DNA from 2 places in the Paenibacillus sp. FSL K6-1558 genome. Region 1 is predicted to be linked to the other one. Evidence: a T-box and tRNA genes for the amino acid it is inferred to sense, from the RefSeq annotation. Region 1 holds a T-box; the other holds one or more tRNA genes.
What was found. The T-box of region 1 lies ahead of MHI38_RS10010 (valine--tRNA ligase). A T-box ahead of a tRNA ligase gene usually reads a tRNA of that ligase, here a tRNA-Val.
Positions count from the first base shown of each region.

Region 1 (4,197 bases):
ATCTTACGTCCATCAGCGTCACGTACAAGACCGTGCATCAGTACATCCTTGAACGGAATTTCATCCGTAAATTCCAGGGCAGTGAAGATCATACGCGCCACCCAGAAATAAATGATGTCATAACCTGTAACGAGTACATTTGTTGGATAATAACGCTTCAGATCATCTGTATTTTCAGGCCAGCCCAATGTAGAGAACGGCCATAGTGCCGAGCTAAACCACGTATCCAGAACGTCCTCATCCTGTTTCAGCTTGCGCCCTGCATATTCAGGCAATGTTGTTGGATCTTCTGCGGATACAATCACTTCACCTGTTTCTTCGTCGTACCAAGCAGGAATACGATGTCCCCACCACAGTTGACGGGAAATACACCAGTCACGAACGTTTTCAATCCAGTTCAGATACGTTTTCTCAAAACGATCGGGAACAAAGTTAACCCCTTCGCCGCTTTGCTGCTTTTTGATTGCTCTCTCCGCGAGTGGTTTCATCTCTACGAACCATTGTGTGGACAAGTAAGGCTCCACTACTGCTCCGGTGCGCTCACTGTGTCCAACCTGGTGCATATGATCTTCAATATTAATCAGGACACCTTGTTCTTTCAGATCAGCCACGATCTGTTTGCGGCATTCGCTACGATCCAGCCCCTGATATTTGCCAGCTTCCGCATTCATTGTTCCACTTTCATCCATAACGGTAATTTGAGGCAAGTCATGACGTAAACCTACTTCAAAGTCATTCGGATCATGCGCAGGTGTGATTTTCACTGCACCGCTACCGAACTCTTTGTCTACGTAGTCATCCGCAATGACTGGAATCTCACGACCGATGATAGGCAATACGAGTGTTTTACCGATCATGTCTGCATAACGTTCATCTTTAGGATGAACGGCAACAGCAGAATCACCCAGCATCGTTTCTGGACGTGTCGTTGCCACAGTAATGTGACCACTCCCGTCTTTGAGCGGATAACGCAGATGATAGAGATGACCCTGAACTTCCTTATATTCAACCTCAATATCCGAGAGCGCCGTACGATTCACCGGATCCCAGTTAATGATACGTTTACCGCGATAAATAAGTCCTTTCTCATATAACTGCACAAATACTTTACGCACCGCTTTGGATAGACCTTCATCCAGCGTAAAACGTTCACGGGAGTAGTCGAGAGACAGACCCATTTTGCCCCATTGCTGACGAATGGTTGTAGCGTACTGGTCTTTCCAATCCCAGACTTTCTCCAGAAACTTCTCACGTCCCAGATCATAACGCGTTAATCCATCTTCACGCAGCTTCTGTTCCACTTTCGTCTGGGTCGCAATACCTGCGTGGTCAGAACCTGGCAACCAAAGTGCGTCATATCCCTGCATCCGTTTTGTACGAATAAGGATATCCTGTAGGGTAAAGTCAAGTGCATGACCGATGTGAAGCATACCTGTTACGTTCGGTGGTGGAATTACAATGGTATATGGCTCGGCATCCTTGCGTTTACCCGCTTGGAAATACCCGCGCTCCGTCCAGGTGGAGTACCATTTATCTTCTGCCGCCTTCGGGTCGTAAGTCGTCGGCATTTCAGTTGTTGCTTTTTTTTGTTCAGACATGTTTCATTCCTCCGTTACGTCATCTTCATCGCTAAAAAAACAAAAAAACCTTTCATCCATCAAAGGACGAAAGGTTAGCTTTCGCGGTACCACCTTTGTTTCACGCTGATAACAGAGATCATGGTTCATGCTCTCAATCGGACGGCGTGACACTTCAAGCAGATAACGGCTGCGACCGGCCTATCCTACCTCCGAGGTTAATGAATGTATTACATCCACCTCCAGTACTCAAACAGGCAACTCCCGGGCGACTTCGATCAGTTGGTTCCTGCGGAATCTCACAGCGCATCGATCCCACTCTCTGAAAGGTCATACTGTCTACTACTCCCGATCCACGTCATTATTCAAAAAATCCTAAACACATCATACCTTGCTCGTGCGTGATAGTCAACCTGACAACAGCGGAACGAGGTTATTAGACAACCAAAATGTTCAAAAACAGGTACAACCCGCAATTCCTATGAGGAATTACGGGCTGTTTTATAGGATACGGTATCCTGAACCGGGAGACTAAGGAATATATAGAATCTGTCCTTCTTCAACAACCTGTTCAGTTAATCGATTATATAACTGAAGCTCCCTGGTGCTAAGCTGATATCTGTCTGCAATGGCATCGAGTGTTTCTTCGCGCTGTACGATGCACAGCTTGACTTTGCGGAATGGCGTCTGATCCACAATCGTACCCAGGAACAGATTTTTCCATTCTACATCTTCTGCCTGACGATCCTCTTCCGAAACAACTCCATCTGAAACCTCCTCACTGCGTTCACCCTCAACTTCACGGACGGCCCGGCCGGATGATAACAGAGAAGAAATGCCCACGCCTTCTTCTTCTCTTCGTGACGATTCTTTCTTGCTACCAAAAGCAACCTTAAGCTCTGGCTTGTCTTCCGCCTCAGCTATTGCCTCAGGGAGGAATTCCTCATTCTGTAACAGCGAGGCTTCCTCTGCCACTTCCAGTGAAGGCCGATCTTCTTCGGGCTGAGCCGGTTCAGATCCAGCAAATACATCTTGCCAGTTCTCTGTCTGCGGCTGTGCCACAGCATTCGAAATGAACTGCTCTCCTTGCGAACCACCTGACCGCGCTTCTTCAAAGTGCCATACCTCAGGCGTAGTTTCTTCAAGAGGTTTCCATGCTGCTTCAGAACGCGCCTGCTCAGAAGCCTCTGAACTCCATAATCCTGAATTTTCGGATACACTATTTACCGAAGGTTCAGACCATGCTGAGGCTTCATCTTCTATCGGAAGCAATGGCTCCGCTTCAGGATAAGAAGCTAGTCTGTCAGCCGTTTCAGCCATGAATGACGAGATTGGAGAAGGGACTTCATGCATTTCATGTGATGCCTGTGATGGTACAATCCCCTCATCTGAATCAGGCAATCTATTTTCATCCGATTCATCCGTTGAAGCAACATCAGATGGTAGTGGCTCGGCAGATGACTGGTTCCAGTAGGCTTGCGATAGTTCTTCATACCCTGATTGCTGTTCTATTCTTGGCAACAAATCAGCAGATTCCGGAGAACCATATGCAACAAGCTCAGCCGCATTCGCCAGCTCTTGCTCTTCGTTACGCAACCCGGCTTGTTCCGACAGCTCCAACAGCTCGGACTGCTCTGTCTGACTCAATTCGTTCTCTCTGCTGTCAGGCTGAGCCTCGGGGGAATGAACAACCGTGAATTCATCTGCCGACCACACTTGTGGCTCTTCTACCGGGAAACCTTCAATCCCTCGCAGGGACAATACACCTGTAATGTTCAGACTTCGGCTAGATAACAGGTCTACATCGAAATTTTCAATCTCGATTGAAATATCATCAATGGATCTAACCCGGTTCAATGGCACGGTAATTTCGACTGGAATAAAATGCTTTAATTCCTCCGAATCCTCGCTCTCCCCCCGGTATGTTCCTGTAAGTAGCAGATGCCCCCTCAAGGTAGCATGGTCGTCCTGTCCAATCACCTGAATACGCGGATAGAGTTCAATTTCCTCCAATTCCTCAATGGCAGGCACTCCCTCAGACAAATGAACGCGCTCATAAATATCGAACCGCAAACCGTATGGTTGATTCAACAAAGGTGGCGTCCTCCTTTCGGCATATGTTCACCATGATCCTTCTCATGGGACTGATCCATGGTCCAATCCTTCGTTACCCATCTATATGCCTGAACTAGGGTGGGCATGCCACCTTTGTTAAAAAAGCCCGTTCTGTTTGCTACACTTTTTAAACACCTTAGAAAGCCAAAAACAAAAAAACAGACCCAGTAAATCAGGTCTGTCCTTCTACGCTATGACTCTCCCTCGCTGCCAATTGTTCAAAATCCGCTGGCCAGGGGTCTTGTACTTCAATTAAGGCTCCGGTTAAAGGATGGTTAAAGCTCAGCACTTCGCCATGCAATGCCTGCCTGCCTATGATGTCCGAACGCCCCCCGTACAGTTTGTCACCGACAAGAGGGTAGCCAGCATAGCTGAGATGCACGCGAATCTGATGTGTACGCCCTGTTTCCAGCTTCAGACGTACCAGCGTTGCCCTCTCCCATACATGCACGATGTCCACATGAGTAATTGCATCCTGGCCTCCTTCGGAGACACGTCTGCGTTG
Region 1 is NZ_JBBOCV010000001.1:2,329,709-2,333,905, forward strand. Features, by position in the region: gene MHI38_RS10010 (valine--tRNA ligase) at 1-1,598, opposite strand, end outside; T-box leader at 1,658-1,942, opposite strand; gene MHI38_RS10015 (LysM peptidoglycan-binding domain-containing protein) at 2,109-3,671, opposite strand; gene MHI38_RS10020 (RluA family pseudouridine synthase) at 3,865-4,197, opposite strand, start outside.

Region 2 (4,197 bases), 770 kb from region 1:
CTACATCGTACTTCATGCCAAATACATCAAAAATCTGAGTTAACTTGCTGGTCGCTTGTTCCTGTTGTTTTGCTGCTTCTTTGCTCACCTGATCTCCAAGTACAATGGTTAATGGCTCCCCTCGAAAGGACTTTTCCATTAAACGAATCATTACTTCGTAAGGCAGATTTGGAATGTTATTCACTACTGCTTCATACTGCGGCTGATAGGCATCATGCATATATGCTGCAAGTTCCTTCTCCGACATTTGATATTCCTGCTTAAGCTCAAATCCTGGCTCCATTAAAGCTTTTTCCATGTCCTGACGCTGTTCTTTACCAAGAACATCCTCAATAGTACCAAGTAATCCATCGATTGTAGCGTTTTGATAGACAAAGCGATTAAAATACTCCTTCATGAACGCATCAAATTTTTGTTCACCAACAGAGCGGTATAATTGATAAATGGCCTGACGACCCTTTTGGTAAAATACATAATCAGCCATTTCTCCTACTTGTTCATTCGTTGACGCGATTGGCAGATCAATAGGTGAAGGATCTAGCTGAATGGATCTGAAACCTCCCAGCTTATTGCCCTGCTTTTCTAAAAAATACACCGTGGAGAATTCGGCAAAACCTTCATCCAGAAAGGATTCCGTTTCGGAGTTGTTCCCTATCAAAGCATGAAACCACTGATGTGCAATCTCATGTACAAACGTGGTATCATCTTCAGGCGATAACCCCGCAGCACGCTCCGGCATCTGTATTAATCTTGAATATTCTACGCCAAAGCCATCCACATAAGTCTCGATGACACGAAATTCGGGATACGGGTATTTACCATATTTCTCACTGTAAAACGCAATGACTTTAAATGCATAATCGATATATTTATCCACTGCAGCTTTCTTGGCAGGATCATCACCCGAGTAAAAATATTCCACGGTTAGACCATTACGCGTCTCACGTTCTACCTTGAAGTTGGCGCCAGCAAAAAAAGTAAATTCTCTGGTGTTCGCTGCGCGCGCTGTAACCACTTTTCGTCCCTGTTCAGCACTGACTTTGGAAGTGATATCACCAGGCATGACCACCTGATATGACTCAGGCACATTGAACTCAACATCGAAATCGGATGAGGTATAGTAATCACTCTCGAATGAAGTGCTGTACGGTGTCTTATTCCATTGATGTGTAGTCTCGTCATACACAGACATCACAGGAAACCAATGTGCTCCGTTGACCTGATCCTTGTAATACGATATTCGTTGCATACCATAAGGAATGTCGATCCGATAATCCACTTGGAAAGTAATTGACTGACCCGGTTGTAGAGGTGCCTTCAATTGTACATGTAATGCCTGATCTTTCTTATCAAAAAGAAGCTTCTCTCCTTGCTGCGTCACTTCCACAATATCCATCCCGCCCAAAAAATCTGACGCTTTCTTCTCCGGGTGTTCTTTGGCTATTTGCTCATTCTGGTCTGTATACATAATTGTTTGTGTTGCTTTGGATCGATTCGAATCTGCATAGGTATGCATGACCAACTCTTGAAGGGTATCTTTGCTCGTATTCAGGTAGGTCACCGTCTGGCTACCCTGTATTGTCATGTCTTTTTCGTCCAGACGTGCTTTGATCTGGTACTGAATCGGGGATTGATCTTGAGACATGGCTTGTTGTGAGCGCATGCGAAAAGCTTGTTGCATCTGGAACGCTTTCTGCGTTGTCTCAGAACTCGCAGCCAAGCTCTCCCCCTTCGAAGAGGTGGCATACGTAGTGTGGATAAATGAGGATGTTGTGAGCGCCAGTACCATTGTGCTTAATATGGCCTTTTTCATCACGTTTTTGTTAGTAGATTGGGTTTTTGAAGCGTGCATGTTCTCTCTCCTCTGTTCTATGTTGTTTGCTTTCTACAACAATAAGAGATCAACCTTACATTGAATTTAGGTTTGGTTTAAATTTTGTTTAAAAAAGCATAGCATGTCCCCATTCCCGCACCGAATTCTCCCCCAAAAGCCGATTTAACCATCCATATTGGTTCAGAAAAAAGAAAAAAAGCCTTGCGTAGCAAGGCTTCTTAAGTATGATCTGTAGTGGGCTCGAACCACTGACCCCTACCCTGTCAAGATAGTGCTCTCCCAGCTGAGCTAACAGATCATGTATATTAGGTTTCGTTCAATGAAGTAACAGTATCATACCAAGTAAACGTGTTCATTGTCAATCATTAAATTGGTTTTAAATCATCCATATTGGAGCACAATAATGGAAAGCTTACAATATTCTGCAATAGGAGAATGTATAGTGATGATGAATAAAAATACTGACCAATCGCTTAATCCACACCATAACAATAAACAACTGAATAAATACTGGAAGCTCACTGCTACTCATGTTGCCGTTTTGCTCATTCTCGCCTGTACCTTGACTGGTTGCAGGCTGGAACGGGACGAGCATACGGTACAATTTCAGCAATTGCACCAACCGAATCAACAAAATGAATCGCTGCCTGTCTGGATGGACGTCTACTCCAAATCCGTAAATCAAGAGGTATACTCCCCTCAGGGAAACAGTGAGTTTTTGCCTTAAATAGCAGAATGAGATCTAGAGCCTTTATCAGAAGTACATACTCACTCTTCTTCATCCCATTTGCGTGAGTATGCCTTCTTGGTCACATAATATAACAAAGCGATCATTCCCGCCGACATAAGCAATGTAATGGTCATAATAGCCGCCATTCCCATGACTCTCCTCCTCCTCCAAAGTCCCAATATGTACCAAACTTAACTATACAGGAAAAGCATTTTTTTGTATAATGCAGTCTGAACTTGTGCGCATGGAGCAGAAAGAAGGAATCGAATTTGGCAGCAGAAATTAGTTATGTCACGACAGAAGAAGAATTGAAGCAAGCTCTTGGGATTCGCCGTCAGGTTTTTGTCATTGAGCAACAAGTGCCCGAAGAACTCGAAATAGATGAATACGATGTTATCAGTCCTGACGTGCATCATGTATTGCTTCATACCGATGGGCAGGCTGTCGCCACAGGTCGTCTCATCTATTACAGCAAAGATACGGCCAAAATGCAACGCATCGCTGTACTGGAGTCCTACCGTTCGTTCGGGTATGGACGTGTGCTCCTGTTAGCGATGGAGGAGCTTGCTCGTGAGCTTGGATTAACCTATTCGCTGCTGGATGCCCAGTGCCAGGCGCAGAAATTTTACGATAAACTCGGTTATGAAGTGATTTCGGAAGAACCTTTTTACGATGCCGATATCCTACATGTCCGTATGAGAAAAAGCCTGTAGTCCAGCAGAACAACTCACAACACAGGCACTACATACATTACACACCTCTCTCGAAATGTGGAATGTTGTAAAGAATGCATACTTCTCTCCAATTCGGACAGGCTAACAGGGTAAACCTATTCCCATTTGGTCATAGAAGGAGAGTGTGACATGATGGATCAAACAACACGCGAAACGTTCACAGCAGTACAAAAGAATGGTGACGGTGACTTGACCGCCTTCCAGACATCGACAGGCCGTATTCTGGATTATCAGCAAGCTCTGAACGAAGTGAAGGCTGGGGCAATCTCTGGTGTGAATGTATTCAAAGGCAAGGATGGAGAAATGTATATTCGCGGCGATGCCGACGGCGACCCGACCAACAACCTTGACCAGCTTCCGAATTTCTGATAAATGTATTCACCATACAACGCCAATCCTTACGGATTGGCGTTTTTGCTGTAACTTCTGCTGAAGTCTGTTACACCTAGGCGTACTATTCGCCCCTCAAACGAATCAGTAATCCGTAAAATATTTTACTGCATTGCCGGCAGGCTGTGTTTTTCGTACGGGCTTGGGTTCCTGCTCCCAGGCCTGCAAAATCTGTATATTTTCCAGCGTAGATGGTTGAGGCCAGGAGATATATCCGTTCTTTTCAAGCGCCTGTAGTGACTCCCGAATGTGCGCCGGGTTGCGCCCTGTCTTGGTTTCCAGTTCATCCATACGTGGAATTCGACGTTGCTGACCTGCATAGTTGACAATAATACGAAGTATTTTACGTTCAAAGTCGTTCAGCATACTTCAGTTCTCCCTTCCGATTCCGATCCGTTACAGGGCGCCATGCCAGAATATTTTGCTCCAGAAAAGTCCGGGGTACCCCTTCCATGCCATCAGATGCTCGAATTACTCCGCCTCGCATGCTGTTAATTCGAATCTGCCGT
Region 2 is NZ_JBBOCV010000001.1:1,559,733-1,563,929, forward strand. Features, by position in the region: gene MHI38_RS06675 (M1 family metallopeptidase) at 1-1,852, opposite strand, end outside; tRNA gene MHI38_RS06680 (tRNA-Val) at 2,060-2,132, opposite strand; gene MHI38_RS06685 (hypothetical protein) at 2,280-2,561, shown strand; gene MHI38_RS06690 (GNAT family N-acetyltransferase) at 2,834-3,277, shown strand; gene MHI38_RS06695 (DUF3892 domain-containing protein) at 3,431-3,667, shown strand; gene MHI38_RS06700 (hypothetical protein) at 3,773-4,054, opposite strand; gene MHI38_RS06705 (hypothetical protein) at 4,038-4,197, opposite strand, start outside.
Region 2: it encodes a tRNA-Val, which carries the amino acid that the T-box ahead of MHI38_RS10010 (valine--tRNA ligase) is inferred to sense. The anticodon was not compared.